One region of the Bradyrhizobium sp. S3.2.6 genome, then DNA from elsewhere that is predicted to be linked to it. Evidence: predicted binding sites of a transcription regulator. Region 1 holds the regulator's gene; each other region holds the start of a gene.
The links. Region 1 encodes LexA, which represses DNA repair genes until DNA is damaged. Its sites were predicted from a motif close to TGTTCNNNNTGTGTTCNG; they were not measured.
Positions count from the first base shown of each region.

Region 2: a site for LexA is predicted at 4,849-4,866, ahead of recA (recombinase RecA). Genes of this name have one in related genera too.
Region 3: a site for LexA is predicted at 6,077-6,094, ahead of ABID58_RS18000 (PA0069 family radical SAM protein). Genes of this name have one in related genera too.

Region 1 is NZ_JBEPOS010000028.1:76,455-86,504, reverse strand. It holds gene gltX (glutamate--tRNA ligase) at 1-1,043, opposite strand, end outside; gene ABID58_RS32955 (glutamine--tRNA ligase/YqeY domain fusion protein) at 1,200-2,876, shown strand; gene ABID58_RS32950 (DUF2171 domain-containing protein) at 3,060-3,293, shown strand; gene ABID58_RS32945 (ComEC/Rec2 family competence protein) at 3,391-5,688, shown strand; gene ABID58_RS32940 (hypothetical protein) at 5,699-6,130, opposite strand; gene ABID58_RS32935 (hypothetical protein) at 6,324-6,578, opposite strand; gene lexA (transcriptional repressor LexA) at 6,757-7,458, opposite strand; gene ABID58_RS32925 (molybdopterin molybdotransferase MoeA) at 7,635-8,846, opposite strand; gene ABID58_RS32920 (helix-turn-helix transcriptional regulator) at 8,950-10,050, opposite strand, start outside.
Region 2 is NZ_JBEPOS010000007.1:48,235-58,284, reverse strand. It holds gene gcvP (aminomethyl-transferring glycine dehydrogenase) at 1-1,482, shown strand, start outside; gene ABID58_RS15440 (IS1182 family transposase) at 1,543-3,171, opposite strand; gene ABID58_RS15435 (hypothetical protein) at 3,381-3,521, opposite strand; gene recA (recombinase RecA) at 3,668-4,756, opposite strand; gene ABID58_RS15425 (hypothetical protein) at 5,000-5,236, shown strand; gene ABID58_RS15420 (hypothetical protein) at 5,251-5,418, shown strand; gene ABID58_RS15415 (hypothetical protein) at 5,617-5,991, shown strand; gene ABID58_RS15410 (hypothetical protein) at 6,714-6,902, shown strand; gene ABID58_RS15405 (hypothetical protein) at 6,945-7,199, opposite strand; gene ABID58_RS15400 (hypothetical protein) at 7,349-7,645, opposite strand; gene ABID58_RS15395 (PaaI family thioesterase) at 7,976-8,440, shown strand; gene ABID58_RS15390 (HdeA/HdeB family chaperone) at 8,563-8,856, opposite strand; gene ABID58_RS15385 (hypothetical protein) at 9,113-9,388, opposite strand; gene ABID58_RS15380 (hypothetical protein) at 9,402-9,635, opposite strand; gene ABID58_RS15375 (hypothetical protein) at 9,788-10,050, shown strand, end outside.
Region 3 is NZ_JBEPOS010000009.1:64,546-74,595, reverse strand. It holds gene ABID58_RS18025 (glycosyltransferase family protein) at 28-603, opposite strand; gene ABID58_RS18020 (RMD1 family protein) at 908-1,747, shown strand; gene ABID58_RS18015 (GIY-YIG nuclease family protein) at 1,771-2,103, opposite strand; gene ABID58_RS18010 (acetate/propionate family kinase) at 2,317-3,513, opposite strand; gene ABID58_RS18005 (phosphoketolase family protein) at 3,518-5,905, opposite strand; gene ABID58_RS18000 (PA0069 family radical SAM protein) at 6,116-7,279, shown strand; gene rnhB (ribonuclease HII) at 7,366-8,151, shown strand; gene ABID58_RS17990 (glycosyltransferase family 39 protein) at 8,251-9,759, shown strand; gene ABID58_RS17985 (uracil-DNA glycosylase) at 9,796-10,050, opposite strand, start outside.

The DNA of each region.
Region 1 (10,050 bases):
GTGGTGTCGTTCAGCTTGGCCTTAATCTCGTCGCGGGCGGGCACCAAATGGTCGAGCACGTCCTCGAACATCTTCACGAGCGATTGATCGTCGGCGTGGCGGATGTAATGGCCGTTGAGGTTTTCCAGCTTGGCGAAATCGAAGCGGGCGGCGGCGCGGCCGACATTGGCGAGGTCGAAGGCTGCGATCATCTCCTCGGTCGAGAAGATCTCCTGGTCGCCATGGCTCCAGCCGAGGCGGACGAGGTAGTTGCGGAGCGCGGCCGGGAGGTAGCCCATGGCGCGGTAGGCATCGACGCCGAGCGCGCCGTGCCGCTTGGACAGCTTTGAGCCGTCCGGACCGTGGATTAGCGGGATGTGGGACATGCTCGGCAGTGCCCAGCCCATCGCATCGTAGATCTGCTTCTGGCGCGCGGCGTTGATCAGATGGTCGTCGCCGCGGATGACGTGGGTGACGCCCATGTCGTGGTCGTCCACGACCACTGCGAGCATGTAGGTCGGGTTGCCATCACCGCGCAGCAGGACGAGATCGTCGAGGTTCTCGTTCTGCCAGACCACGCGGCCCTGGACCTGGTCCTCGATCACGGTCTCGCCGGTCTGCGGCGCGCGCAGGCGGATGGTCGGCTTGACGTCCGACGGTGCCGTCGCCGGGTCGCGGTCGCGCCATAGGCCGTCATAGAGACGGGTGCGGCCCTCTGCGCGCGCCTTCTCGCGCATGGCGGTGAGCTCCTCGGCGGTGGCGTAGCAGCGATAGGCCTTGCCGTCCGCCAGCAACTGCTCGGCGACCTCGCGGTGACGGGCGGCGCGGCTGAACTGGTAGATGACGTCGCCATCCCAGCCGAGCTCCAGCCATTTCAGCCCGTCCAGAATCGCGCCAATCGCAGCCTCGGTAGAGCGCTCCCGGTCGGTGTCCTCGATCCGGAGCAGCATCTTGCCGCCGTGCTTCTTCGCATAGAGCCAGTTGAACAGCGCCGTGCGGGCACCCCCGATATGGAGGAAGCCGGTCGGGGAGGGAGCGAAGCGGGTGACGACGGAATTGGTCATTCGTGGCAGGGCCTATGCATGGGAGGCGGTGGTATATAACAGGACCGGAGCATAACTAAAGCCCGGCAGCGGACCGCTTAAGGCCTTGCTTAAACCCTTGGCTCAGCCAAGCAAATTTGGCAGAAGGACCGCTGATTTCCCTACAGGATTTTCGTAATGACAGAACTGGTGGCGACTGAGGTTGGGCGCGATTTCATTCGTGACATCATCCAGGCCGACCTAGATCAGGCCAAGTACAAGGAGATCGTGACCCGGTTCCCGCCGGAGCCGAACGGCTACCTGCATATCGGCCACGCCAAGTCGATCGCCCTCAATTTCGGTATCGCCCAGGAATTTCCGGGCCGCTGCCATCTGCGCTTCGACGACACCAATCCGGTCAAGGAAGAGCAGGAATATATCGACTCCATCCAGGCCGACGTGCGCTGGCTCGGCTTCGACTGGGGCAAGAACCTGTTTTTCGCCTCGGACTATTTCGACCGCCTGTACGAATGGGCGGAGAAGCTGATCCGCGATGGCTTGGCCTATGTTGACGATCAGACCCAGGAGCAGATCCGCACTTCGCGCGGCACGTTGACCGAGCCGGGCAAGAACTCGCCGTTCCGTGACCGCAGCGTCGACGAAAATCTCGACCTGTTCCGCCGCATGAAGGCCGGCGAATTTCCGAACGGCGCGCGCGTGCTGCGGGCCAAGATCGACATGTCCTCGGGCAACATCAATCTCCGTGATCCGGTGCTGTATCGGATCCTGCATGCACATCATCCGCGCACCGGGACCAAGTGGAGCATCTATCCGAGCTACGACTATGCCCACGGCCAGTCGGACGCGATCGAGGGCATCACCCATTCGATCTGCACGCTGGAGTTCGAGGACCACCGGCCGCTCTACGACTGGTTCATCGAGAAGCTTCCGGTGCCGTCCAAGCCGCACCAGTACGAAATGGCGCGGCTCAATTTGACCTACACGCTGCTGTCCAAGCGTGTGCTGACCCAGCTCGTCCGCGACGGTCATGTCGCCGGCTGGGACGATCCGCGCATGCCGACCATGGCGGGGATGCGCCGCCGCGGCGTGCCGCCGGCGGCTTTGCGCGAATTCGTCAAGCGCATCGGCGTGGCCAAGGCCAACAGCGTTGTCGATGTCGGCATGCTCGAGTTCTGCATTCGTGAGGAACTGAATCGCACGTCGCAGCGGCGCATGGGCGTGCTGCGGCCGCTCAAGGTGGTGATCGAGAACTATCCGGAAGGGCAGACCGAGGAGCTCGAGGCGATCAACCACCCCGACGACGCTAGCGCGGGCACGCGCAAGATCACGTTCGGCCGCGAGCTCTATATTGAGCAGGACGACTTCATGGAGAATCCGCCCAAGAAATTCTTCCGCCTGTCGCCGGGCAACGAGGTGCGGCTGCGCTACGCCTATTTCGTCAAGTGCACCGGCGTGATCAAGAACGACGCCGGCGAAGTGGTGGAGCTGCGCTGCACCTACGATCCCGCGACCAAGGGCGGCAATGCGCCCGATGGCCGCAAGGTCAAGGCGACCATGCACTGGCTGCCGGCGGCGAGTTCGGTGCCGGCGGAGATTCGCATCTACAACCAGCTGTTCGCCAATCCGAGCCCGGACGCCTCGAATTTCGCGGCCGACCTCAATCCGCAGTCGCTGGAGATCCTCGCTGATGCCCGGATCGAGGCATCGGTTGCGGAAAGCAATTCGACCGAGCCGATGCAGTTCGAGCGCCAGGGCTATTTCGTGCGCGACAAGGACTCGACGCCAGGCAAGCCGGTGATTTCGCGCACCATCGGCCTGCGTGACACGTTCGCAAAGGAAGTCGCCAAAGGCTGACGGGGGGTAGGGCATATGAGCGAAGCCGACGCCATCGTTTCCGCCATCATCGCGAAATGGTGCGCCGGCTTCATGCCTCGTCACGCGCGCCGTTGATCTGACCGGGCACACGGCATCGTCATTCCGGCGAGGCAACGAACGCGTCCCCTGCGCGTTGTGTGGGTCCCCAATTGAGGATCTCCCATGCAGAACATCGCAGAGCATATGGAAGTCATCGGCGCCGACGGCGTCCACATCGGCACCGTCGACAAGGTCGAGGGTCATCGCATCAAGCTGACCAAGAAGGACAGCGGCGAGGGCAGCCACAAGGGTCATCATCATTTCATCGACAAGGGTCTGGTCGCTGATGTCGAGGGCAACAAGGTCCGGCTGTCGGCCAAGGCGGATGTCGCCGTGACGATGGAAGAGGAAAAGTAGGGCCGCGGCCCCTTCGTTCCTGATCCGTACCGCTATTCGCACCGCTGCACGTTCCGGTAGCCTCTGCGCCAGTCGCGTATCGCAGGGTTGCTAAGGAATGGCGGAGCTTGGTCGGCCGCAGCGGGTCTCGCAGGGTATCGCCGGCGCGCCGATTGCAGGGACTTGGCCAACCGGCCGGACCGCGTCGGCGGGCGGCTTTGTGCCGGCGGGCTTTGACGTTTGGCCCGCGATCGTCGGGCGGCTTCGCGAATGGGCCAAGGCCGAAGCCGGCGCCGGGCGACTGTTTCCCTGGGTGCCGATCGCCTTCGGCTGCGGCATCGCGCTCTACTTCGCGGCCGATCATGAGCCGGTGCTGTGGGTCGTTGCCACGACGACGGTGGCGCTGGCGCTCGGGACGGTGTTGTTGCGGCGGAGCCGGTGGTTTGCACCGGCGATCATGATCGCGGCGGTCGCGGCCGGCTTTGCCATGGCAACCTGGAAGACGGCGCGCATCGCCCACACGGTGCTCGCAAGGCCGCTTTATTCGGTGTCGCTGTCGGGCTTCGTCGAGACCCGCGACATCCGCGAACGCACCGACCGTTTCGTGCTGCGCGTCACCGCGATGGAGGCGCAGCGCAGCGACGTGAAGCTGGAGCGCGTCCGCCTCTCCGTGCGCAAGGGGACGGCGCCCGACGTCGGCAGCTTCGTGCAGCTGAAGGCGCGGCTGATGCCGCCGCTCGCGCCGTTGCGGCCGGGCAGCTACGATTTCTCGCGCGACATGTTCTTCCAGGGCATCGGCGCCTCCGGCTTCGTGATGGGAGCGATCACGGCCGTGGCGCCGTCCGATGCCGGCGGCCTGCAACTGCGCTATGCGGCGGTGATGCAGGGCCTGCGCGATGCGATCGACGCGCGCATCCGCGCCGTGCTCGACGGCGACAACCGCGCGATCGCGACTGCGCTTTTGACTGGCCGGCGTGATGCGATCACCACGCCCGTCAACGATGCGATGTTCATCTCGGGCCTCGGCCATGTTCTGTCGATCTCCGGTTACCATATGGCCGTCGTTGCCGGCGTCGTCTTCTTCGCGGTTCGCGCGCTGCTGGCGCTGATCCCCGGGCTGGCGGTCGGCTTCGCCATCAAGAAATGGTCGGCCGCCGCGGCGCTGGTCGCGTCCGCGTTCTATCTGCTGCTCTCGGGCGCGGAGGTTGCGACCCAGAGGTCGTTCTTCATGACCGCGGTGGTGCTGATCGCTGTCATGGTTGACCGCCGCGCCATCACCTTTCGCACGCTGGCGGTGGCAGCGCTGATCGTGCTCGCGGTCGCGCCGGAAGCGTTGGTGCATCCGAGCTTCCAGATGTCCTTTGCGGCAACGCTCGGCCTGGTGGCGCTGGTGCAGATCGGCATGCCGAACCTGTTTGCCTCGCCCGATCACTCGACAACCGCGCGCATCGCGCTGTGGGGCGGCCGCGAGATCGCGATGCTGTTCATGGCCTCGATGATCGCGGGGTTTGCGACCACGCCCTATGCCGCCTTCCATTTCCATCGCGTCACGCCCTATGGCGTGCTTGCCAATCTCGGCGCGATGCCGGTGGTCTCGGCGCTGGTGATGCCGGCCGGGCTGTTGGGATTGCTCGCGGCACCGTTCGGGCTTGACCGCGTGTTCTGGTGGTTGATGGGGATCGGTATCGACTGGATGGTGGCGGTCTCGCGATGGGTCGCGGCGCTGCCCGGCGCGATCGGCCACGTCAGTGCCTTCGGCACTGCGCCGCTGATCGCGGCGAGCCTCGGCCTCGTCCTGATGGGACTGCTACGCACGCCGCTGCGCTGGTCGGGCGCGTTCGTGCTCGTGGCGGCAATCGTCTGGGGTCTGTCGGTCCGGCAACCCGACATCCTTATCGCCGGTGACGGCCAGAGCGTTGCCGTGCGGGGCAGGGACGGGCAGCTGCACCTGATCAGGACGAGCAAGGACAGCTTTCTGCTCAAGGAGTGGCTCGCGGCCGATGCCGACTCTCGCGATCCCGGCAGCGTCGCGCTTGCCGATGGTGTGTCGTGCGACGAGTCAGGCTGCGTGACGCCGCTTGCCGACGGACGCATCGTTGCGCTGGCGTTGCGCATTGACGCGCTGGGAGACGATTGCAGCCGCGCGGCACTGGTGGTGACGGCAAGGCCCGCGCCGCCGGATTGTGGTGCGATGGTGGTCGATCGGCCACGTCTCGTGCGTCAGGGCGCGCTGGCGCTGACGCCGCGTGGCGACGGCTTTGCGATTCAGGCGGTAAAGGCGAGGGGCGCAAACCGCCCCTGGTCGCCGGCGGCGGCCGGCGATGGAGATTTCGAACAGACCCTCATGCCGCGGTCGGCAGCTCCGCGCTCCAAAGACGCAACGCCGTCTGACGCCGACCTGCAGGCCGATGACTGAGATCGACGGCTTAGCCGATCGGCAGGCGCGGGGACGTGGAGCGGCTGTCGGCGACCTGCGGCTTGTGCTCGCGCTCGCCGAGCGGCTGGGTCACGGGCAGTTGCAGCACGGTTGCGCGCTGGCCTTCGACCAGTTGCGTCACCAGGACGTATTTGCCGTCGGGGAATTCGATCGCGTCGTGATGGCGGTCGGGAATATGCGGATCGACCTTGCCGAACTTGCCGACGCGCGAGTTGATGGTGCGCGTCCAGATCCAGCGATTGTCGTAGCGGACGTTGTCGGCGAAGGCGAGCTCCGTTCCCGGTAGCAGGCAAACCGCGACGGACATGTCGGCTTCGGAGGCGAAGCCGCGCGTCGAGGTGCCGCGGAACGTTGTCGTGACGATCGTCTCGCCAACTTCTGCGGGACGCGTCGCGACGGCATGCAGGCTATAGTCACACATCGGGTGCTCCTCAATCAGGATAGAGCACCCGCGCCTCTGTCTCGGAGGCGCAGGCCCCTATCAGAGTGGAAGCTCATCTTATGCTTGTTTGTGGGCAAATCTGCGGCTCGCATCAGCAGAGCGCGATCACATTATCTTTTTCAAATGCACGAGGAACAAAGCCTGCTCCCGCGCATTCGGTGAGCGCGTTGCTTCAGCGGCCGGCTGGCGCTGACCAGCCCGAATATTGCCAAGCCGGCTGCGCGACGGCGTTACGGGCATTGCGGAATTGCTCGGTCGTTGCGCGCGGTGCTTTGCGAGCGTGGTGCTGCGGCTGCGCAGCCAAGGCTTGCGAGCCCAAGGCTTGCGAGCCCAAGGCTTGCGACCCCAAGGCTTGCGACACTAAGGCCTGCGACGCTGATACTGCGATCAGCGTCATCGTGACGGTGCTCAAAATGATCTTGCGCATGTTGGTCTCCTCGGTCTGGCAAAGGCCCTGCGAAGCAATGCGTGCTTCGTTGCGGCGTGCCGAGGATGTAGCGCTGGAGAAGGGGCCGGATAATCTGTGCAAAACCAGAAAGACTACCCAGCCGGAGCGGACAATCGTCCGCTCCAATCGTTGATTGCGCTCGCCGATAGCGACGCGATCAGTACTTCCGGTACAGCCCGATCAGCTTGCCCTGGATCTTGACCCGGTTGGGCGGCAGGATGCGAACCTCATAGGCCGCGTTGGCCGGCTCGAGCGCGATCGAGGCGCCGCGACGGCGGAAACGCTTGAGTGTCGCTTCCTCGTCGTCGATCAGGGCGACCACGATGTCGCCGGTATCGGCGCTCTCGTTGCGCTGGATCAGCGCCATGTCGCCATCGAGAATGCCGGCCTCCACCATGGAGTCGCCGCGCACTTCGAGCGCGTAGTGCTCGCCCGAGCCGAGCATGTCGGGCGGGACGCTGATGGTGTGGCTGCGGGTTTGCAAAGCCTCGATCGGCGTGCCGGCCGCGATCCGGCCCATCACGGGCACTGCGACTGGACGCTCACCCTCGTCGGCCGGCAGGCTCGACGCCGGGCGCACCTTGCCGAGATTGCCCTCGATGACGCTCGGCGTGAAGCCGCGGCGGCTGCCAGCGGCGGCCTGGAGTTCGGGCAGCTTGATCACCTCGATGGCGCGGGCGCGGTTGGGCAGGCGGCGGATGAAGCCGCGCTCCTCGAGCGCAGTGATCAGGCGATGGATGCCTGATTTCGAGCGCAGATCGAGCGCATCCTTCATCTCGTCGAAGGAGGGCGGCACGCCGCTTTCCTTCAGGCGTTCACTGATGAACCGCAGGAGCTCGTACTGTTTGCGCGTTAACATCTCGACCAAAATCCCCCGGTTGATGTCGTTCGATTCCGAGACGCTGAAGTCAGCAATAAGCCGCTACACGCTCGAAACAAATCATGAACGGACACTATATGTTCGATACATGTTCCGCAACTGCTTAATTTACCGTGAACGCGGCAAAGTTCGCGGAACGGTTGCGAACGCCGCGCTCAAACGAGCAGTCGCAGCACCTCGCAGGGCGCTCCCGCTTCGGCCCTCGGCGCGAACGGGGCGCGCACGAGAAGTGCCTGTGCCGCAGCGAGATTCGCAAGCAGCGAGGAGTCCTGGTGATTGACGGGAAGGGCGATCAGCGTGCCGTCATCACGCACATCCAGGCGGGCGCGCAGATAGTCCTCGCGCTGGTCATTGGCGCCGACGTCGCGGCCGAGCACGGCGCGTTCGCGGCGGTGATGAACCATCGAACGGCCCGACAACGCACGAATCAGCGGCACCATGAACAGGAAGGCGCAAACGTAGGATGACACGGGATTGCCGGGCAGGCCGATTACGCGCATCGCCCCGAGCTGCCCGTTCATCATCGGCTTGCCCGGCCGCATCGCGATTTTCCAGAACGCCATCGAGGTGCCTTCGTCGCGGAGCGCCTGCTGCACCAGATCGTGGTCGCCGACCGAAGCGCCGCCCGTCGTGATCAGGATGTCGGCGCCGGATTCGCGCGCGCGGCGGATGCCGGCGGTGGTGGCGGCAAGCGTGTCGGCGGCAATCCCAAGGTCGATGGTGTCGGCCCCCTCGCTGCGAGCGAGCGCATGCAGGGCGTAGCCGTTGGAATAAACGATCTGGCCATGACCAGGCGTCGTGCCCGGCATCACCAGCTCGTCGCCGGTGGCAAGAATCGCGACCTTCGGACGGCGGCTGACCGCCAATTGCGGGTGGTTCATGCCGGCGGCGAGCGCGAGGTCGCGCTCGGTCAGCCGCGCGCCTTTGCGCAGCAGCACGTCACCCTCGCGGAAGTCGATGCCGGCAGGGCGGATGTGCCGCCCGGCGATGGCGGCCTCCTTGATCGCGATGCGCTTGCCGTCGGCGACGGTGTCCTCCTGGATCACGACCGCATCGGCGCCGTCGGGAACGACACCGCCGGTGAAGATTCGTACGGCTTCGCCGGCGCCGACAGTTCCTGCAAACGGACGGCCGGCAGCGACCTCGCCAATGACGTTGAGCTGCGCATCGACCCTGGCGGCGTCGGCCGCGCGGACGGCATAGCCGTCCATCGCGGACATCGCCAGCGGCGGCTGCGTCCTGCGCGATGCGACGTCGCGCGCGAGCACGCGGTGGAAGGCCGCATCGAGCGCGACCGATTCCTCGGGCAGCGGGTCCGCACCGGCGAGCACGGCAGCGAGCGCATCGGAAACCGGCATGAGGGCCACGGCTGAAAGCTCCTGCTTGGCAACGCGACAATCTGGTCGCGGCCAGCGTTCTAGCCGACTGGGGCCGTTGAGGCAAAACGGATGTGCATACGCACGGATGCAGCTATTTCTGGAGCAAAAGCCGCACCAGCTCGGCCTGTCGCCCCACGCCGGTCTTGTCGAAGATCTTCGACAGATGGCTGCGCGCGGTTCCGTCCGCGATGCCGAGCCGTTCGGCCGTGGCTTTGCGGCCGCCGCCCTTGACGATCTCGAGCGCGAAGGCCGCTTCGGCACGGGTCAGGCCGTAACGCGCGCGTAGGGCGTCGAGTCTTGATCTCGCGTCCGGCTCGGGGTCGGTGATCAGCACCATCGCACTCGATCGCCAGCCGGAGGCGAGCGACACCGAGCTCTCCGCCCAATCGCTGCCGACCGGCGTTACCTGCACGTGCAGCGGCATGCGGCCGGGAAGCCGCCGCAGGCTCATCTCTCCTCCGATGCGATCGGGATTATCGATGCTGCACGAGCCGACCAGCGTTTGCAGACAACGGCTATCGTCGCTGTTGATGGCGCTCAGCGCGCCCGCCTCGATCACGATGCTATCGGCGGCGTCGAGCCATTCGCGCGCGCGACGATTGACGAAGATCGGGCGCGCCTGGGCGTCTGCGAGAACGAAGCCCTGATCGAGCCCGTCGAGGCCTGCCAGCGCAGCGCGGCCGGTGATGTCGAGCTGGTGGGTACGGCGCTGGATCGCAACGGCGCGTACGAGATGCTGCGCCAATGTCGCAAACAGCCGCCGTGCCTTGTCGTCATACGGAGGCAAATCGGAGGGCCGGTGGCTGGTCAGAATGCCTGTGGCGTTGTGATCGACCAGCAGATTCGTCGTCAACGGTTCGGTGTCGAAACCGCCCGGCTGCCACCATTCGTTGTAGAAATCGCTGCGGGTGAACTCATCGCGTGTGATGAAGTCGCCGATGGTGAAGACCTCGCCGGGCGTCCGGCCGATGCCAAGCGGCAACAGGGGATTGCGCGGGGCCCAGCCGAGTAGCTCTTGCACGCGGTCGGGGTCGATGCGTGGCGACAGCAGGCTGGAGAGGCCGCTTGCGGGATCAAAGACGCCGAACAGGGTACGGCCGCCGATGGCGTCGTCGATGCGCGTCAGCACATGTTCCCAGCGGCTTCCGTCGAGCGCAACCTCGTAGATGGCGCCGATGAGGTCCAATACGGA
Region 2 (10,050 bases), on a different contig from region 1:
CTCACCCATCCCGTGTTCCATGCGCATCGCTCGGAGACCGAGATGCTGCGCTACATGCGCAAGCTCAGCGATCGCGACCTCGCGCTCGACCGCGCGATGATTCCGCTCGGATCCTGCACCATGAAGCTGAATGCGACCACCGAGATGATGCCGCTGACCTGGCCGGAATTCGCCTCCTTGCACCCGTTCGCCCCGCGCGAGCAGGCCAAGGGCTATCACGCGCTGTTCGCGCGGCTGGAAAAGTGGCTGTGCGACATCACCGGCTATGACGCGATATCGCTGCAGCCGAACTCGGGCGCGCAGGGCGAATATGCCGGCCTGCTCGCGATCCGCGGCTATCACGCCGCTCGCGGCGAGGCGCATCGCAAGATCTGCCTGATCCCCTCCTCCGCCCACGGCACCAACCCGGCCTCGGCCGCGATGGTCGGCATGGACGTGGTGGTGGTGGCCTGCGAGGCTAACGGCGACGTCGACGTCAATGATCTCCGCGCCAAGGCGGAGAAACATTCGAACGACCTTGCCGCGGTCATGATCACCTATCCCTCGACGCATGGCGTGTTCGAGCAGCACATTCGCGAGATCTGCGACATCGTGCATGGCCATGGCGGCCAGGTCTATCTCGACGGCGCCAACCTCAACGCGCAGGTCGGCCTTAGCAGGCCCGGCGATTACGGCGCCGATGTCAGCCATCTCAATCTGCACAAGACCTTCTGCATCCCGCATGGCGGCGGCGGCCCGGGCATGGGCCCGATCGGCGTCAAGGCGCATCTCGCGCCGTTCCTGCCAAGTCATCCTGAAAATCGCCATCCCGCGACGAGCGCGGATGCTCCGGTCGGCCCGGTCTCGGCCGCGCCGTTCGGCTCGGCGTCGATCCTCACCATCTCCTACATCTACATCCTGATGATGGGCGGTGAAGGATTGAAGCGCGCGACCGAGATCGCGATCCTCAATGCCAATTACATCGCAGCACGCCTCGATGCGCATTTCCCGGTGCTCTACAAGAACGAGAAGGGCCGCGTCGCCCATGAGTGCATCGTCGATCCCCGTCCGCTGAAGACGACGTCCGGCGTCACCGTCGATGACATCGCAAAGCGCCTGATCGACTACGGCTTCCATGCGCCCACCATGAGCTTTCCAGTCCCGGGTACGCTGATGATCGAGCCGACCGAGTCGGAATCCAAGGCGGAGCTCGATCGCTTTTGCGATGCCATGATCGCGATCCGCAAGGAAATCGCCGAAGTCGAGGCCGGCCGCTTCAAGATCGAGGCCTCGCCGTTGCGCCATGCCCCGCACACCGTGCACGACATCGCCGATGACGACTGGAAGCGCGCCTACACCCGCGCCGAGGGCTGCTTCCCCGCGGGCTCCTCGCGCACCGACAAGTACTGGAGCCCGGTGGGACGCGTCGACAACGTCTATGGCGACCGCAATCTGGTGTGCTCCTGCCCGCCGGTGAGCGATTACGCGGAAGCCGCGGAGTAAGGCTCGACGGAGGTTTCGTAGGGTGGGCAAAGCGGAAGAGACTGGGCAAGAATCTCGCGGTTACGCTGCGATGCTGAAGCGGAAGCGGATGATCGCTGGTTTTTGGCCTAATTTGGCTGAGAGGCCTCTGATAGAGACGATGGCAGGGCCTATGGCGGGCACGACGGCGCACAGGACGCGCAAAATTGCGCTCCTGGCCACCCGGTTGGCAAAAAACGCGACAAAGCCGTCAAAGCCGAGGATGTTCAGCACACGGGCGAGATTGTAGCAGAGCGCCATCAGACTCCATTCGCCGCGAACCTTGGCAAAGCCGCGGACTAGGAAGTGGCGATAGCCGGCGCGGCATTTGAGCGTGCCGAAGGGATGCTCGACCAAGCAGGAGCGCTGGCGCATCAACTCGCTCGCCTCTTTCATCCGCTCCCTGTGACGATCAATCACCTCTTCGTGCTGCCAGCGATAGATGGTGCGCTTGTCCGACTTTTGACCAAGGCATTGCTCGCGCAAGTGACAAGCCTTGCAGACAGATTTCAGGCTGACATAGCGGACGTCTTGCCGACCGGCCGGGCTGATTTTGACGCCATTCATCGGTCTCAACAGCGCGCCCGCGGGACAGCGATAAGCGTCGGCTTCGGCGTCATAGCTGAACGCTTCATGCGTGAAGCGGCCTTGTTCCTCCAAACCCCCTGTTCGCTTGGGCGGCGGGACATAGGCAACAATGCCGCCTTCCTCGCATTCTTTCAGGGTCGTGCCATTGTAATAGCCGGTGTCGGCAATCGCCTGCAGCGTCTCGGCTCCCAATGCCTCTTTTGCCGCTTTGGCCACCTCGTAAAGCTGGCCCGTATCGTTGCCGTCGTTGACGACCTCGCTCGCAACGATGAGCTTGTGCTTGTCATCGACCGCAATCTGGACGTTGTAGCCTGCGAGGACATGGCCTCTTTTCGACAAAAGCCGGGCGTCCGCATCGGTGGTCGACAACTGGGTCTCGCCGCCGTCCTCCAGACGATCAAGATCGGCCTGGGCTTTCGCCCGGCGCGCCATCAACGCCGCCAGCTTGTCCGCAACCCTGCCGCCATTCCCATTCGCGCTCCCGCCATCTCCGTCACCTGACGAATGCGCTTCTTCGCTGGCGTCGTTCGACGCCAGCGCTTTGCCATATTCCTCGATGTCGCGATCGATACAAGCAAGCTGCTCCGCCAGCCGCTTCTTCGTCTTGATGCTCGCCTTGCTCGCATCGCCATGGAAGAAGGCGCCGTCGATCGCCACAAGCTTGCCGCCCAGAAGCTCAAGTTCGCGCAGCAAGAGCACAAATTCCCGGTTCGTCGCCTTGAGCGCCGACCAATTATCCCGGCGGAAGTTGGCGATGGTCCGGTAGCCGGGCGTCAGTCCCTTGAGCAGCCACATCAGTTCCAGATTGCGTTGCGCCTCCTGCTCGAGGCGACGCGAGGAGCGGACCCGGTTGAGATAACCGTAAAGATAGGCCTTCAACAGGTCCGCCGGATGGTAACTTGGCTGTCCCGCCCCGGTGCCACCACCGGCATGCCGGAACCCGAGCTTCTCAAGATCGAGCGCACAGACATAGGCCTCGATCGCCCGGACCGGGTTGTCTTGCGCAACATAATCCTCGACGCGAGGCGGCAGAAGGCTCAACTGCTCCCGCCGCGGACCAGTCTTATAAGTGCGATTCGTCATGAATAGAATCGTACATCGATCCCGATTCGGGCGAGAACAATTCTTGCCCAGTCTCGGAAGCGTGCCCACCACCTTTGTGTGCGTTGAAATATGGTGGGCACGGCGCTTGCGCGCCTTTGCCCACCCTACGGCACCGCGTTCCCGAATGCGCCTCTACGGCGCGACCAACGATCGGCTTTCGCGGTCCCATCGCCAGAGCCGCTCGTTGGTCAATTCAGTGCCGCCCCACTGCCCGGCTTTGCTGTCTCCGAACGGGCGGCGACATAGACTGCGAGTTCGTCGAGAGGCAAAGGCCCATCAACAAGACGGAACATGAACGGAATGACGGCCTCGGCGAGGCCCGAGCGCATGAGATCGCTCCCGGATGAACCCGTCAAAATCACACGCCTCATCACACCACCTGATCAACGAAACGCAAAAAGAAACGGGCACTGATGACGTCGGCAACTCAACGTCCTCAGCGCCCGCTCCTCGCGAAAAGTTCTTCGCGGTAAGCTTACTCGTCCGCGGGCTCTTCGCCGTCGGCGTCGCGCTCGGGGCTGCCGGCCAGAATCTGCTCGGCGATCAGGCCGGAGTTCTGGCGGATCGAGGTCTCGATCTTGGCGGTGATGTCGGGGTTGGCCTTCAGGAACGCTTTCGAGTTCTCGCGGCCCTGGCCGAGGCGCTGGCTGTCATAGGAGAACCAGGCGCCGGACTTTTCGACGATGCCGGCCTTGACGCCGAGATCGAGGATCTCGCCCATCTTGGAGACGCCTTCGCCGTACATGATGTCGAATTCGACCTGCTTGAACGGCGGCGCCAGCTTGTTCTTCACCACCTTGACGCGGGTGGTGTTGCCGACCACTTCGTCGCGCTCCTTGATCGCACCGATGCGGCGAATGTCCAGGCGGACAGAGGCGTAGAATTTCAGCGCGTTGCCCCCGGTGGTGGTTTCCGGCGAGCCGTACATCACACCGATTTTCATACGGATCTGGTTGATGAAGATCACCATGGTGTTGGACTTGTTGATCGAGGCCGTGAGCTTGCGCAGCGCCTGGCTCATCAACCGCGCCTGAAGTCCCGGCAGCGCATCGCCCATCTCGCCCTCGAGCTCGGCCTTCGGCACCAGCGCCGCAACCGAATCGATCACCAGCACGTCCACCGCGCCCGAGCGCACCAGCGTGTCGCAGATTTCCAGCGCCTGCTCGCCAGTGTCCGGCTGGGAGATCAGAAGTTCGTCGATATTGACGCCCAGCTTGCGCGCATAGACCGGGTCGAGCGCGTGCTCGGCGTCGATGAAGGCGCAAATACCGCCCTTCTTCTGCCCTTCCGCCACCGTGTGCAGCGCCAGCGTGGTCTTGCCCGAGGATTCCGGCCCGTAAATCTCGACGACGCGCCCCTTGGGCAGGCCGCCGATCCCGAGCGCAATGTCGAGCCCGAGGGAGCCGGAGGACACCGCCTCGACATCCATCGAGCGGTCGTTCTTGCCGAGCTTCATCACCGAGCCCTTGCCGAACTGGCGCTCGATCTGGGAGAGCGCGGCAGCGAGAGCTTTACTCTTGTCCATGGAGGATCCTTCGACGATACGCAGGGCAGTGGTGGACATCGGGTCGTGCTCCTTATGGCGAGGATTCGGGTGCGGGACAAACGATTGGCGCGGCGGGTCGTCGATAAAAGTAATGTACCCCATTTGTTCTAGGTTCGCAATATGTTCTTTTGCGGAATTTGGTACTGGCCTGTTTCCATCCCCAGTGGCCTAGCTTGAAAATCACAGTGGCTTGATTTGGCTTTTGTCGGACACCGAACAGACGGAGCTCTATGGCCGATTTTAGATTCGTGGGGCCGGAAAATGGAGGACCGCGCCATGCAGCGTAGGCGGATCAAGCACACGACGTCCTTTGAAGAACGATTGGCAGAAGAAGCCAGACGGTTCAAACAGGCGGCCGAAAAAGAGGCTCCAGGCAGCACCGCTCGCGAACTGTTCTTGCGCAGGGCCCGCCAAGCCGAGACGGCTTCGCACATGAATGCGTGGCTGACCTCACCCGCTCTACAGATTCCCAAAACAGATGTGCAGCAAGACAACTGAGGCAGGCAGTGGCAATGAGCGAACCCGCCAAAGGCTGCCCATCGATTGTGGTTCCGGATTTGGATGATGAGGCCGAAGTTTTGCGCGTCGCGAAGGTCACTGCGTTGAAAACAGGCCGGATGGTGACTGTTCGAGATGCGGACGGCCTCAAGATTGAGACTGTCTCCCCTATCAAACACTAGCGCTGGCGATGAACCGGGAAATCCTAATTTTCAGCGCTTCGTTGGTGTGGTTAGCCATTGTGGCAATCGGTTGCGTTTACGTGCTGATGCAATAGGGCCGCCTCATTCACGACAGGGGCATGGGATGCGGCGGAGGTGGCGCGCGCGGCCGCCGGCTCTGCGGGCGTTCCGTCCGGGCACGATGAACCACGATGAACCTTGGCACGGCACGACAGACACACCGGTATCGGGATTTTACATTTCCCCTCCCGGGGCTGGAAAGCCGCCGCCTGCGTCTCATTTAAGCGGGCGGCGTTTTATTTTTCCGGAGCCGCACGCGCCGTCATCATTCCGCAATCTTGTGGCACCGAACCTTTCCGTGGCTGCCGACTTGAAAAGGGGGCCGCCACCATGGGGGATTGGATCATGACGGAAGACACGCAGCACCATGCTGTCAGGCGCAATTCTCTGCTCGAGGCGGCGCTCGAGGAGATGGCGAAGTTCGAGCGCAAGGAAATCGAGTTCCGCAAAAAGGACCGCGCGGAGCGTGCCGCCGACCTTCGCCTGCCGCTGGACGAGATCAAGGTGCATTAGGAAAGGTGCATTAGGAAACGCCAGCCGAAACAGGCCGTTGCCTACTGTGCATGGGGTTGTTTTCACAGCTTTTGGCGGCACGTGCCGCCGAGGCCGCCGCTACATCAACGCCAGCAGCACGATGCCGATGACCAATACCACAAAGCCAGCCGCCGTCGCGGCGGCAAATGACCGCTCTACCTTGTCCATGATGCCACCCCGCTAGCAGCGCGCCACGTTTCCCCCATGGCTTCGCCGTGCCCGCAAAGTGTCGCCAACGGATGTGTCTGAAGTTGTGCGGGGGGATGTCTGAATTGGGACGTGAGAGCGGCTCTCGACGTGGCCGCAAGCCCCGGTCTGTCAGGCTGTCGTAAGCTGAACGGGCTAGGGTCGTCCGGCTATGGTGTTGCAGCCCAGCACCTCAGCCTCCAATAACCTTCTACCCCGCCCGGCTCTCCCCTGGCGGGGTTTTTTCTTGCGCGAGCACGGATCCATCGCGCGTGCTCCGCGTATGCCTCCGTGGTTCTCCGACCATGAACGGAGTTCCTGGCCGGGTGGCCGCGCGCGTGAAAAAGCATCCATCGGTTCCATTTTCGGAATCCGATTTCGCTTGTTTCGAACGGCGCGCGCTTGCTGAATTCCGATGAGCCACCTGCGACTTGGCGGCAAATTTTGCTTGTCGCTGGAATATTGCGACGGCCAACATGTTACCCGACATGGCGAGGTGAATCGTGGAGGTGACCATGAATCACAGGGGCGTTGAGTTCACGGTTGCAAAGACGGCGATCCCGGGCGTCTGGCAATGGCAGTTCCGGATCGGCGACGAGACCAAGACAGGCAAGACCGAGACGAAGATCGACCTGCTGGCGATCCGTCGCGTGCAGCTGCGCATCGATCGGGAGCTGAAGGCGATCGGCCGCAAGACGGCCTGAACGAGACGGCCTGAACCGGCGGGTTGAGAGGCTGGACCAGGGCTAGTCGGCGCTGGGCAGCCGCCGCATGGTGAATTCGATGTCCCCGCCGGGCAGCTCGCGCCAGCTCTCGACTTCGCTCATGTAGCCGGCCTTGGGATAGCGCGCGAAGAAGGCCTGCGCCCTTGCCCGTGCGGCCGCACGCGGCAGAGTAAAACTCTCGCGCAGATAGCCGTCACCGGCCTTGTCGCCCGATCCAGCAGCCGGCTTGTGCCGGCGCGCCATCCGCTCGGCGAGGTCCCGCGGGCGATCCGCCATCTCCTGCCTCCTCAACGCAACACTACGAGGGAATGTAGGATCAGGGCCAGGCCAAGGGGAGTCCCGAAAGGAGGCGTCACCCGCCTCCGGAGCCATGGTCGATTGGCTCCTCCGGAGCCGTGGTCGATTGGCTCCTCCGGAGGCCTTGGTCAATTGGCGGCAGTACCGGCCTTGGTCTTCTTGGGCGCGCTGGTGGCGGCCGAGGCCTTCGGCGCGGGCTGCTTCGGCTGGTCGGCGCGCATTCCGCCCCAGGGATCGCTGGACGTCTTGGCGTCCGGAATCTTCTTCAACGTCTCCTTGTAGGCCTTGTCGCGCGCGGCATCTGCGGCCTTCTCGTCCTCGGTCTTGGAGGGGCCGTCCGCCATCAGATTGATATGGGGCGACTCCTGCGCGAAGGCCGGTCCAGCCACCAGCGCCAACACCGCCGCCATACGGAAAAGCTTCATCACTCACTCCTTGATCATCGATAGAGGGGACGGATGCCGCACCCTGACCTTCTTCACGGCTCCGCTAAAGCCGATCCGATTTGCACGATTTCGGCCCGTGGAGCCAGTCGTCCCAGATCGGGCCGCACCTGGTGCAACCGTTCAGCGCCAGACCAAGCGCGGCCAGGCAAATGACAAGGACACATCGACGCAACATCGTCCACCCGCTCCCAAGCGTGGCATCATATCGGGCGAAGTCGGGCATTTTCAAGCCGGCGGCCCGGTGACTTTGCCGCGCCCGAGCGGGCAGAATGAGCGAAACATCCGGCAACACAGGAGGGAACGACAGCCATGCCACCGCAGCCAGACGCCGAGTTCGGCATCACTGAGGCCAGACGCATCCTCGCCGAGGTCTTTGCCCCCTGGGTCCAGGATCTCAACCTCTCCGTCGAGCGCATCGAGCACACCCCACCCGCAGACGCGCCGGACTGGCAGCCGGGCGCACTGCTCCGCATGCCGTTCTCGGAGCGGCTGTGCCGCAACGGCGGCGTGGTCTGCGGCCAGGCGCTGATGGCGCTTGCCGACACCGCGATGGTGATCGCGAACCTCGCCGCCAATCGCGGCTATCGTCCAATGACCACGGTGGACCAGACCACGCATTTCATGCGCGCGGTCTCCTCGTCCGACGTGCTGGCGGATGCGCGCGTGGTGCGGCTCGGGCGCACCATGAGCTTTGGCCGCGTCACCCTGCTGTCCGCCACCGACAACAAGCAGGTGGCGATGGTGTCGGGCGCATTCGCGATGCTGCCCGGCTGAGCCTGATCCGAAACGAAGAGAGCCGCGTGAGCGCAAACGCACCGCGGCTCTCGATGGCGATCATAACGACGCAAGGGACGCAAGCACGATGCAATCACGCTCCCGCCGCGACGCTTCCAAAATTACTTGCCGAGCACTTCGTCGGCGGCAGTGACGATGCTGACGTTCGGATTGGTGCCGCAATAGGTGCCGAACTTCTTGGCGTTATCGACGAACACGTCGGTGTCGATGATCGCGTTGTCCTCGTCGCCCTTGTACCAGCCGTCCATCCAGGTCAGCACCATCTTGATGGTGTCGTCGCCGCTCTCGAGGAACTGCTTGCAGCTCATCGTGGCAAGATCGAGCTTGGTGGCATGGGCGGGCATGGACGACAGCGAGAGCGCTGCGGCGAACAGAAGCGAAAGCGTGGTCTTCATCGAAATCTCCATCGGCGTGTAACGCCATAAAAGAAAGGCTTGCGGGGTAAACTCGGCGGGAAGTGACTCGCCGCTTCAACGTCGTAAACGAAGTCTGAAGCGCTGTGCAAGTAGCGCCAGTATTGTTGTGGATTTCACGCGACAATTTCGTGCGGAATTGCCGTACGGTGTGGCGCAACGACAAGCGCATCGGCCTTGCCTTCGTGCAACAGCGCGTACGATGTGAATGACCGTTCGCATCGCATGCACGCAAACATCATGTCGACCTGATACGACGTCGGCGACGCCAGCGCAGCCCCGCGATGACCAGCGCGACAATCGTGAGCGCGATCGCCGACGACGCCGCGAAGAATCGCCCGCCGGTGTGAAATTCGAAAGCGCGGACAAGCTGGCCGACATTGTCGGACGTGATCTGGCGCAATGGCGAGAAGCGTGAACCGCCGGGATCGCCGCCCCAGCTCTCCCAGGCGACGCACGGCCGCGCAACAAGCAGAACGACGAGGCCAACCAGATATCGCAGCCGGCCCGCCACCGCGCGCCTCGCGCTATTTCGGCTTCTTGGCGGGCTCGCTCGGACGCGCCCCGCCCCACGGGTCATACTTTTCCTTGGACTCCGGAATGCGCTCGAGCGCGGCCTTGTAGGCCTTCTCGTCGGCCTTGGGCTTGTTGTCCGCCTTCTGGCCGCTATCCTGCTGCTGGCGCCGGCCGCCGCCCATCTGCGCCTGCGCGGACGCAACCGTCAGTGCCAGCACCGCAGCCGCCATGACCAAAATTCTCATTGCTGCAATCCCCCTCATCCGGGGTACAAACTAGCCCGCAATCCTCTAATAGCAAATCTGGTGGTTTCCACCCCTTCAGCAAATGTTGATCGGCCGGGACTTCGTCCGGTCGAATTCGCGCCTATCTGTTGGCCCGCAGGGGACCTTCACGAATGTTGCGGATTGTTGCTCATGTGGCGCTGCTCGCCGGCGCGCTCGCGCTCGGCGCGTGTGGCTTTGCCGACAGCCGCGCGCCCGTGCCCGATTTCATGCGCCTCAAGGAAGCCGACCAGCCGCCGCCCGAACCGCCGCCTGACATCAAGCGCGTGGTCCGCGAGCAGATCGAAGTGGTCTTCCTCAACACCTCCTATCCGCGCGAGGTGCAAGTCGCCCTGCCCCATCACGAGGTCCGCGGACCGGGCTGGACGGCCTGTGT
Region 3 (10,050 bases), on a different contig from region 1:
AATTGACTTTGGCAAGTATCGGGTGCCTCAAGCGACCATGACGATCCGGCTGCGCAACATTGTCCGGGAGGAGCGGCCGAGCCGCCGCAGTAGCCGCGCCTCGGACCGGCGGGCCTGGGGCGGATAGCCGCCGATCCGGTCGTAATGATCTCGCGCGATCAAAAGCCCCTGATCGCCGAGGGGGCCGACCACCTTGCGAGCGACGGACCACAGGACGTCGCGGAAGCCGGTATCGGCGTAAGGCGAACGGGCGTAGCGGAACACGGCCGCACGATCCCGGCCACTGGCCGCGACGGCCTGGATGAATTGGGTGGTCTCCTCGATCCAGCCGGTGTCCAGCACCGCGCCGGCAGGGAGGAACATCAGCCAGGGCGAACGGGCCTGGAGCGCGCCGGCGGCCAGTGCTGCGCCTTGCGAAGATCCCTCGCAGCCGACGAAGCGGCAGCCGGCGACGTCGGCAACGCGCTCGATGACGCCGTTGCTTGTGCCGTCGACCAGCAGGACTTCCTTGATGATGCCTGCCGCGGCACCGGGGACCAGCGCGGCCAGTGTTGCGACCGCGGTCTGCTCGACGCCTTCGGTCGGAATGATGACGCTCAGCATGATTGAGACTTCGATGTCCGCAATTCGGGAGAAGCGCAACGCGTTATGATGTTGTCATAAACATGCTGCGCTGCCGAGTGCAACTTTTCGCAAGCCGTTCGGCGTGCAATGGTAAACCGGCGTGCGCCCGTCCCGGCCGAATATGTCGTGCACGGGTGGTCAAATTGCCGAATGTTTCGGCGATTTTCGGTCTCGTGATCTTCAAACGAGGCTTTTCTCCGCCGATATCGTCCGGGAAACGGCGCTGTTCCCGTGCGGACGGGAAAAACGTGCAATCGCCATTGCGCAAAGCGAGATGTGTCCAATGAACGCCGATCAACTTCCCATTGGCGCGACGCCGCCATTGCCGAAGCCGGAGGCCGCGCCGACCTTGCGGATCCGCGCCGTGATGCTGGGCGAACGCATCAATCCGTCGGGGCTCGAGATCGGCACGCTGGTATCCTCGACGCCGGCTGCCTTCCGGGTCCATGGCGGCCTGGCCGTGATCTTCCGCTACGGCGTCGTGGTGCTGATCGGGCTGTTGCCATCGGAGGAGAAGGTCCTCATCGACAGTCTCAAGTCGCGCGTGACCGGCGAATTCAGCCCCTATGAGGAGGAGACCGCGCAGGCGCAGCTCTGTCACGACGAAAACGCCGAGGCGATCCAGCCCGGCGGGCCGATCTGCCTCTCGAAATTTTCCGACGAGCGGCTGCTGCTGATCGCGGACGCGCTCGCCAAGAGCACGTCGCTGGCGCGCGACGAGCGTCGCGTCGCTGCGGTCTTCGACGTCATCGAGCCTTTTGCACGCGAGCTCGCCGAGAAAGGCCGTACGTCGCGGCCGCGCAAGGGCATCCTGCAGCTCATCGGCAACGCGCTGCTGGTCCAGCAGCGCGTCGCCGGCCGCGTCGCGGTTGCCGAAAAACCCGATGCGCTCTGGGAAAAGCCGCAGCTCGACCGGCTCTATGCGCGTCTCGAAGACGAGTACGAGCTGAAGGAGCGTCTCGACACGCTCGAGCGCAAGCTCACGGTGGTCGCGGAGACCGCCGATGCGCTGACCGACATCATCGACACCCAGCGCTCGCTGCGACTCGAGATCGCGGTGGTGGTGCTGATCGTGATCGAGGTCGCAATCGGGTGTTTTCAGATTTATACCGGGGTTCATTGAGCTGAAAGCCGCAAGTTCAGCCCTCATCCTGAGGAGCCCGCAATAGGCGGGCGTCTCGAAGGATGATGAGGTCCGCGCTTCGCCAATTCATGGAGCTCAGCAAAGTCGCCGCGCATGAAAGCTTCCTTCTTGGCGCGACTCCATTTCTTGAGTTTGCGTTCGCATTCGATCGCGTCGGTCACCCTGTCGAACCATTGCGAGAAGACGAGGGTCACGGGTCTGCGCGACCTTGTGTAGCCGGCGAACGTGCCGGCGTTGTGCTGCGCAATCCGGAGCTCAAGCTCGGTTCGCGTCGTCCCGATGTAGTAGCTGCCATCGGCACATTTGAGAATGTAGAGGTATGCGCCTTCTGTCATCGTGCCCGCCCCATCCTTCGAGACGCGCGCAAGGGCGCGCTCCTCAGGATGAGGCTAACCGGCATGCGTGTTTTGGTGCAAGTGCCGAAAAGACTCTTGGCTATCGGACGACTGTCCATCGATTAAAACCTGTTGGTGCCACATACTCGACCTCATCCTGAGGAGCCCGCCAAGCGGGCGTCTCGAAGGATGGCCACAACCTCCCATGCTTTCTCAAGGGAGGCAGCCCCGCTGCAGCACCGCGGCGCAGTGCCGTGCGATCGTCAGTTCCTCGTTGGTCGGGATGACGAGCACATCCACGGCGCTGTCGTCGGCATTGATGCGCTCGCGCGCGGCATCATTCGCCGCGGCATCGATACGCACACCGAGCCAGGCGAGCCGCTCGCCAATGGCGCTGCGGATTTGCTTGGCGTGCTCGCCGATGCCGCCGGTGAAAACGAGGCACTCCAGTCCTTCAAGCGTGTTCGCCATCACCGTCACCTCCTGTGCCGCACGGAAGGCGAAGAGATCGACCGCCTCGCGCGCCGAAGCCTCGCCGCTCGCCAGCAGCGTCCGCATATCCGCGGAGATGCCGGAAACGCCGAGCAGGCCGGACTCGTGATAGAGCAGGTGCTGCAAATCCTCGACTGTCATCGTGTCGTGCTGCAACAGGTAGAGCAGCACGCCGGGATCGATGGTGCCGCAGCGCGTGCCCATGACCAGGCCGTCGAGCGGCGTCAGCCCCATCGTGGTGTCGACGCTGCGGCCGTCGCGCAAGGCGCAGAGGCTCGCGCCATTGCCGAGATGGGCGATGACGGTGCGTCTGGCTGCAAGCTCGGGCGCGATCACGGCGAGTCGCCCCGCGACATATTCGAATGAGAGGCCGTGAAAGCCGTAGCGCCGGAGGCCCTGTGCCTCGTAGCGTCTCGGAATGGCGAAGCGGTTCGCTGGCGGCGTCAGGCCGTGATGGAAGGCGGTGTCGAAGCAGGCGATCTGCGTCAGTGCAGGACGGAACGCCCTGACGGCGCGGACCGGCGCCAGGCAACGGGGCTGATGCAGCGGCGCTAACGGTGTGAGTGCTTCCAGCTTCGCATAGACGTCGTCCGTCAGCGAGATCGGGCCGGAATAATCCGGACCGCCATGGACGATCCGGTGACCCACGGCGCGCAGGCGGCCTTGGCCAAAACGGTCCTCGATGAAGCCGAGCACATCGGCGAACAGATGGCCACCATCCGCGTCCGAGGTCTCCCTCTGCGTCTCGAACAGCGTCTCGCCCGATGGGCTCTTTGCCACCAGCCTGGGCTTGGCCTCGTGCTCGTCGAGCAGGCCCTTGCAGAGCATGGCGGGTTCGCTGCCCGAGATCTCGAACAGGCCGAACTTGATGCTCGACGAGCCTGCGTTGAGGACGAGGACCGCGTTGGAGGCCGCCATGATGTCAGCCCGACTTGCCCGGCCAGACCCAATCGCGGATCTCCGGCATGTCCTCGCCGTGCTCGCGCACGTAACGCGAATGCTCGATCAACTTGTCGCGGAACTGTTGCTTCACCTGCGCAGCCTTGGTCGCAAGTCCCGGCACACGCTCGATCGCCTCGATCGCGAGGTGGTAGCGGTCGAGCCCGTTGAGCACGACCATGTCGAACGGCGTCGTCGTGGTGCCTTCCTCGGCAAAACCGCGCACATGTAGGCCATCATGGTTGGTGCGGTTATAGGTCAGCCGGTGGATCAGATAAGGATAGCCGTGATAGGCGAAGATGACAGGCTTGTCGTGCGTGAACAGGCTGTCGAAGTCGCGATCGGACAGCCCATGCGGATGCTGCTCTTTCGGTTGCAGCGTCATCAGGTCGACGACGTTGACGACACGGATCTTGATGTCCGGGAGCGCCTTGCGCAGGAGATCGACGGCCGCGAGCGTCTCCAAGGTCGGCACGTCACCGGCGCAGGCCATCACCACATCGGGCTCGCCAACCGCGTCCTCGTTGCCGGCCCACGTCCAGATGCCAATGCCGGCGTCGCAATGGTTAGCGGCATCCTGCATCGAGAGCCATTGCGGCGCCGGCTGCTTGCCGGCGACAATCACGTTGATGCGATTGTAAGTGCGCAGGCAGTGGTCGGCGATCCACAGCAGGGTGTTGGCGTCCGGCGGGAAATAGATGCGGACGATGTCGGCCTTCTTGTTGGCGACGAGGTCGACGAAGCCGGGATCCTGATGGCTGAAGCCGTTATGGTCCTGCCGCCAGACATGCGAGGTCAGCAGGTAGTTCAGCGAGGCGATCGGACGCCGCCACGGCAGGTGCCGCGTCACCTTCAGCCATTTGGCGTGCTGGTTGAACATGGAATCCACGATGTGGATGAAGGCCTCGTAGCAGGAGAAGAAGCCGTGGCGGCCGGTGAGCAGGTAGCCCTCGAGCCAGCCCTGGCAGAGATGCTCGCTCAGCACCTCCATCACGCGGCCGTCCTGGGCGAGATGCACGTCGTAGGATTCGACCGGCTCCATCCAGACCCGTTCGGTGGCGTCGAACACGGCATCGAGACGGTTTGATGCGGTCTCGTCCGGACCCATGAGGCGGAAGTTGCGCTCTTGCGCGTTGAGGCGGATGACGTCGCGCAAAAACTTGCCAAGCTCACGCGTCGCTTCTCCCGTGACGCCGCCGGGCTGCGGCACGTCGACGCCAAAACTGCGGAAGTCCGGCAGCTTCAGCTCCTTCTTCAGCAGCCCGCCATTGGCGTGCGGATTGGCTCCCATACGCCTGTTACCTTCGGGCGCCAGCGACTGAAGCTCGGGAATGAGCGCGCCGCTGGCGTCGAACAGCTTTTCCGGCTGGTAGCTGCGCATCCAGTCATCGAGAATCTTCAAATGCGCAGGGTTCTCGCGACAGCTAGCAACGGGCACCTGATGCGCACGCCAAAATCCTTCGACCTTCTTGCCGTCGACCTCCTTCGGGCCTGTCCAGCCCTTCGGGCTGCGCAGCACGATCATCGGCCAGCGCGGCCGTTCGACGCTTGTGCGCCCGTCGCGCGCGTGCTGCTGGATAGAACGGATGCTGGCGAGCGCGACGTCGAGCGCATCCGCCATGGCCCGGTGCATCAGCTTGGGATCATCGCCCTCGACGAACAGCGGCTCGTGGCCGAATCCGCGGAAGAGATCGCGGATCTCGCTGTCGGGCATCCGGCCGAGCACGGTTGGGTTCGCGATCTTGTAGCCGTTGAGATGCAGGATCGGCAGCACCGCGCCATCATGGGCGGGATTCAGGAACTTGTTGGAGTGCCAGGACGCGGCAAGCGGGCCGGTCTCGGCTTCGCCGTCGCCGACGACGCAGGCGACGATGAGGTCGGGATTGTCGAATGCCGCGCCATAGGCGTGCACCAGCGCATAGCCGAGCTCGCCACCTTCGTGGATCGAGCCGGGCGTTTCCGGCGCGGCGTGGCTCGGAATGCCGCCGGGGAAGGAGAACTGCCTGAAAAGTTTTCGCAATCCGTCCGCATCGCGCGGGATGTCTGGATAGATCTCGCTGTAGCTGCCTTCCAGATAGGTGTTGGCGACCATGCCCGGGCCGCCATGACCGGGACCGCAGACATAGATCATATCGAGGTCCTGCGCGCGGATGACGCGGTTGAGGTGGGCGTAGATGAAGTTCAGCCCCGGCGTCGTGCCCCAATGGCCGAGCAAGCGCGGCTTGATGTGCTCGGGCCGCAACGGCTCGCGAAGCAGCGGATTGTCGAGGAGATAAATCTGCCCGACCGAGAGGTAGTTCGCGGCGCGCCAGTAGCGATCGAGGAGATCGAGGTCGCTGCTCGCCGCGGCCGATTGTCGTTGATTTGTCATGTTCCTGCCGACTTTCACCCGGGACCGTCACCAACCGAGTTCCGGCGAGATCGATCCTTCAGCCGCATCAAGCGGGATCGAGGTCACGCGTTGTTGCGTGAGGCCAATAGTCAGCGCGCGAGGTTTGGGCACCTCTACTGTGCATGGGGTTGTTTTCGCGTTTTTCCTTTATGTTCTTGATTTGTTCCCTCGACGTGCTATCGTGGCTTCATGAGTCCAGCTTCTTCTTCTGCTCTCAAGCACCCGCCGGTCACGGCGCCCTCCGAGCCGGCGGGTGCGCCTTCTGATTTCCCCGAGCTTGGCGTCGCCATCGACCGTGCGCGCAAGCGTGGGCGGGGCGCGCAATCCAACGCCAGCGGCCGCTACGAGGCCGAGGCACGCGTCGCCTTCGACGACGGCTGGCAGAGCCTGGAAGAGCTGCCGCCGTTCAAGACCACGGTCGGTGTCGACACCTCGCGCAAGGTGATCACCCGCAACGATTCCCCCGACATCGGCTTCGATCGGTCGATCAATCCCTACCGCGGCTGCGAGCATGGCTGCGTCTATTGCTTCGCGCGGCCGACGCATGCCTATCTCGGCCTGTCGCCGGGCCTCGACTTCGAGTCAAAGCTGTTCGTGAAACCCGAGGCGCCGGCGCTGCTCGAGAAGGAGCTCGCGGCCGCCGGCTACGAGCCGCGGATGATCGCGATCGGCACCAACACCGATCCCTATCAGCCGATCGAGCGCGAGCGCAAAATCATGCGCGGCATTCTCGAGGTGCTGGAGCGCGCCGGCCATCCCGTCGGCATCGTCACCAAGTCGGCGCTGGTGGTGCGCGACATCGACATTCTCGCCCGCATGGCCAAGCGCAACCTCGCCAAGGTCGCGATATCGGTGACATCACTGGACCCAAAACTCGCGCGCACGATGGAGCCGCGCGCCTCGACGCCGCCGAAGCGGCTTGAGGCGCTGAAGCAGCTCTCGGACGCCGGCATTCCGACCACGGTGATGGTTGCCCCCGTGATCCCCGCGCTGAACGATTCCGAGATCGAGCGCATCCTCGATGCCGCGGCGCACGCCGGCGTCAAGGAAGCCTCCTATGTGCTGCTGCGGCTGCCGCTCGAGGTGCGCGATCTCTTCCGCGAATGGCTGATGGCGAACTATCCGGATCGCTACCGCCACGTCTTCACGCTGATCCGCGACATGCGGGGCGGGCGCGACTACGACGCCAAATGGGGCGAGCGGATGAAGGGCACCGGACCGATGGCCTGGACCATCGGCCGCCGCTTCGAGATCGCCTGCGACCGGCTCGGCCTGAACAAGCGCCGTGCCAAGCTGACCACGGATCATTTTGCCCGGCCAAAGCAGAACGGCGAGCAGCTCAGCCTGTTCTGAGGCGCGGAGCAACAACCTGTCTGAATAACGGGAATTGTTGGGGTTCCCTGTTGCGCAGGCCGGATCGCTTGCGCACGATCCCGGCCATGATTCGGGACAAGTCCACCAAGACACCAGCCAAAGAGGCGTCAAAGAACGACGCTGCCAGGAATGCCGCGCCAGCGAAAGCGAGCTTCCGTCGTGAGCGCGCGCTGATCAAGCGCGGCATCTGGCCGGTGGCTGGCTGCGACGAGGCCGGTCGCGGGCCGCTCGCCGGCCCCGTGGTGGCGGCTGCGGTGATTCTCGACCCCGACCGCATTCCGCGCGGCATCGACGATTCCAAGCGGCTGACGGCGGAGGAGCGCGAGAAGCTTTTCGACAAGATCTGTGCCACCGCCCAGGTCTCGGTCGCGGTCGCCTCGCGCTTCCGCATCGACCGCGACAACATCCTGCGCGCCTCGCTCTGGGCGTTGAAGCGCGCGGTGATCGCGCTGCCGGAGACGCCGAAGCACGTCTTCGTCGACGGCCGCGACCGGCTCGATACTGCATGCGACTGCGAGGCCGTGATCGGCGGCGACGGCATCGTGCTGTCGATTGCGGCCGCCTCGATCGTCGCCAAGGTGACGCGCGACCGGCTGATGTGCGCGCTGGCGCAGGACTGCCCGGGCTACGGTTTCGAGCAGCACAAGGGCTACGCCGTCCCCGAGCATCTCGACGCGCTCGACCGTCTCGGCCCCACCGCGCACCACCGCAGCTTCTTCGCCCCGGTCGCCACCGCCCGCGCCAAGCACATGCCCTGGACCGTCGAGCCGGTGCGGGATCTGTTTGCGGTCACCGAGGTCGAGGTGCAGGTTGAGACCACAGTTGAAATCGATGCTTCGGCAGGCCTCTAGCGTAGACTGTCGTTGCCACGACGCGCAGCGCCCTTTATCAAAACAGGCGTGAGCGAATAGGGCCGGCTGGACGGGTTGGCTGCATCTTGCGGGCGTTGCATGCGGTTTACCTCCCTGGTCATCGAGCTCATTCGCGCCCGGCCGCGGCTGATCGTCTGGATCGCCGTGCTGTTGCAGGCCGCGATGTGGCTGCTGGTGGCGCTCTTGTTCTATCGCACTCCGCCCGGCAGCCTCGCGACCCTGCTGGCCTTCGGTCGCGAGTACCAGGTCGGCACTGATCTCGGCCCGCCGCTGTCGGTCTGGCTCGCCGATATCGCCTATCGCGCCGTCGGCGGACATATGTTCGGCGTTTACGTCCTGGCCGAGCTCTGCGAGATCGCGACCTTCATCACGCTCTATCATCTGGCGCGCGCCGTGGTCGGCACGCAGCAGGCGGTGCTCGCTGTGCTCCTGACCATGACGGTGCTGGCTTTCTCCTCGTCCGCGCTCGACTTCGGTCCCCTGGTTCTCGCGCGGCCGATCTGGGCGCTGTTGCTGCTGCATTCCTGGCAGATCATCGGCCAGCGCCGCGGCAATGCCTGGTTCGCCTGGTCGATCGAGGCCGGCCTGCTCCTGCTGACCACGCCGGCCGCGATCTTCCTGCTCGCATTGCTCGTCGTCTTCGCGCTCTCGACCGCCGCAGGCCGCCGGACATTGCGCGCGCTCGATCCGCTGTTCGCGCTCGTCGTCGTCGCCGTGCTGGCGCTGCCCTATGCGGTCTGGCTGATGCGCGCCGAGACCCTTGTGCTGCCGGCCCTGCCGCAAATTGCCGACCTCGGCGCCCGCGCGATCCACGCCGTCTGGCTGCTCGGCGGGCTCGTGCTCGGCGCAGCGGCGGTCCCTGTGCTGACCTTCCTCAACTCACCCCTGTTCGCCGGCAAGCCCGAGGAGGCGCCGATCATCTACCGGCCACCCGTCGAGCCGCTCGCGCGCAACTTCGTCCATTTCTTCACGCTGGCGCCCGCGCTCGGTGCGGTCCTGATCTCCGGCCTGTTCGGGCTCGATGCCGTCGTCGGCGGTGCCGGCGTGGTGCTGGTCGTGTCGGGCCTCGCCATGGTCGTCGTGGCCGGCGATCTCATTGCGATGCGCCGCGCCCGGATGCTGCGCACGGTGTGGATAGCGGCCATCGTGGCGCCCGCGGCCGGCGTCGTGCTGGCCGTGCTGTTCCTGCCCTGGAGCGGCACCGGTGAGATCGCGACATCGATGCCGGCGCGCGCGATCTCGGACTTCTTCGACGACAGCTTTGCCCGCCGCACCAACCATCGCCTGCGCGCGGTCGCAGGCGAAACCGAGCTTGCGAGCTTGATTGCGATGCACTCCGGCCGGCCGCATCTGTTCATCGAAGGCGCGCCCGTGCGTACGCCCTGGATGTCACAGGCAAAATTCAGCGAGACCGGCGGCGTCGTGGTCTGGCGCGCCTCAGATACTGCCGGCACTCCGCCGCCCGAAATCCTCGCGCGCTTTCCCGGCATCGTGCCGGAAGTGCCACGCGCCTTCGAATGGCTGGTGACCGGCCGCCAGCAGTTGCTGCGGATCGGCTGGGCCATCGTGCGGCCGAAGGGGACGTAAGGCTCTCGCAATGACGGAGAGGGAGTGTCCCGTCCCTCACGCGCCCGCCAGCAACTTCGCGATCGCGCGCAGATCCTGCCAGGCAAGCCGCTTGTAGGACGGCGAGCGCAAGAGGTAGGCCGGGTGAAAGGTCGGCAGCGCGCGGATGGTGCGGCTACCCGTGTCGTAGTCGAACCAGCGGCCGCGCGTCCGCATGATGCCCTCGCGGGTCGAGAGCAGCGTCTGCGTCGAGGGATTGCCGAGCGTCACCAGCACATCTGGGTTCACCAGCTCGATATGACGCTGGATGAA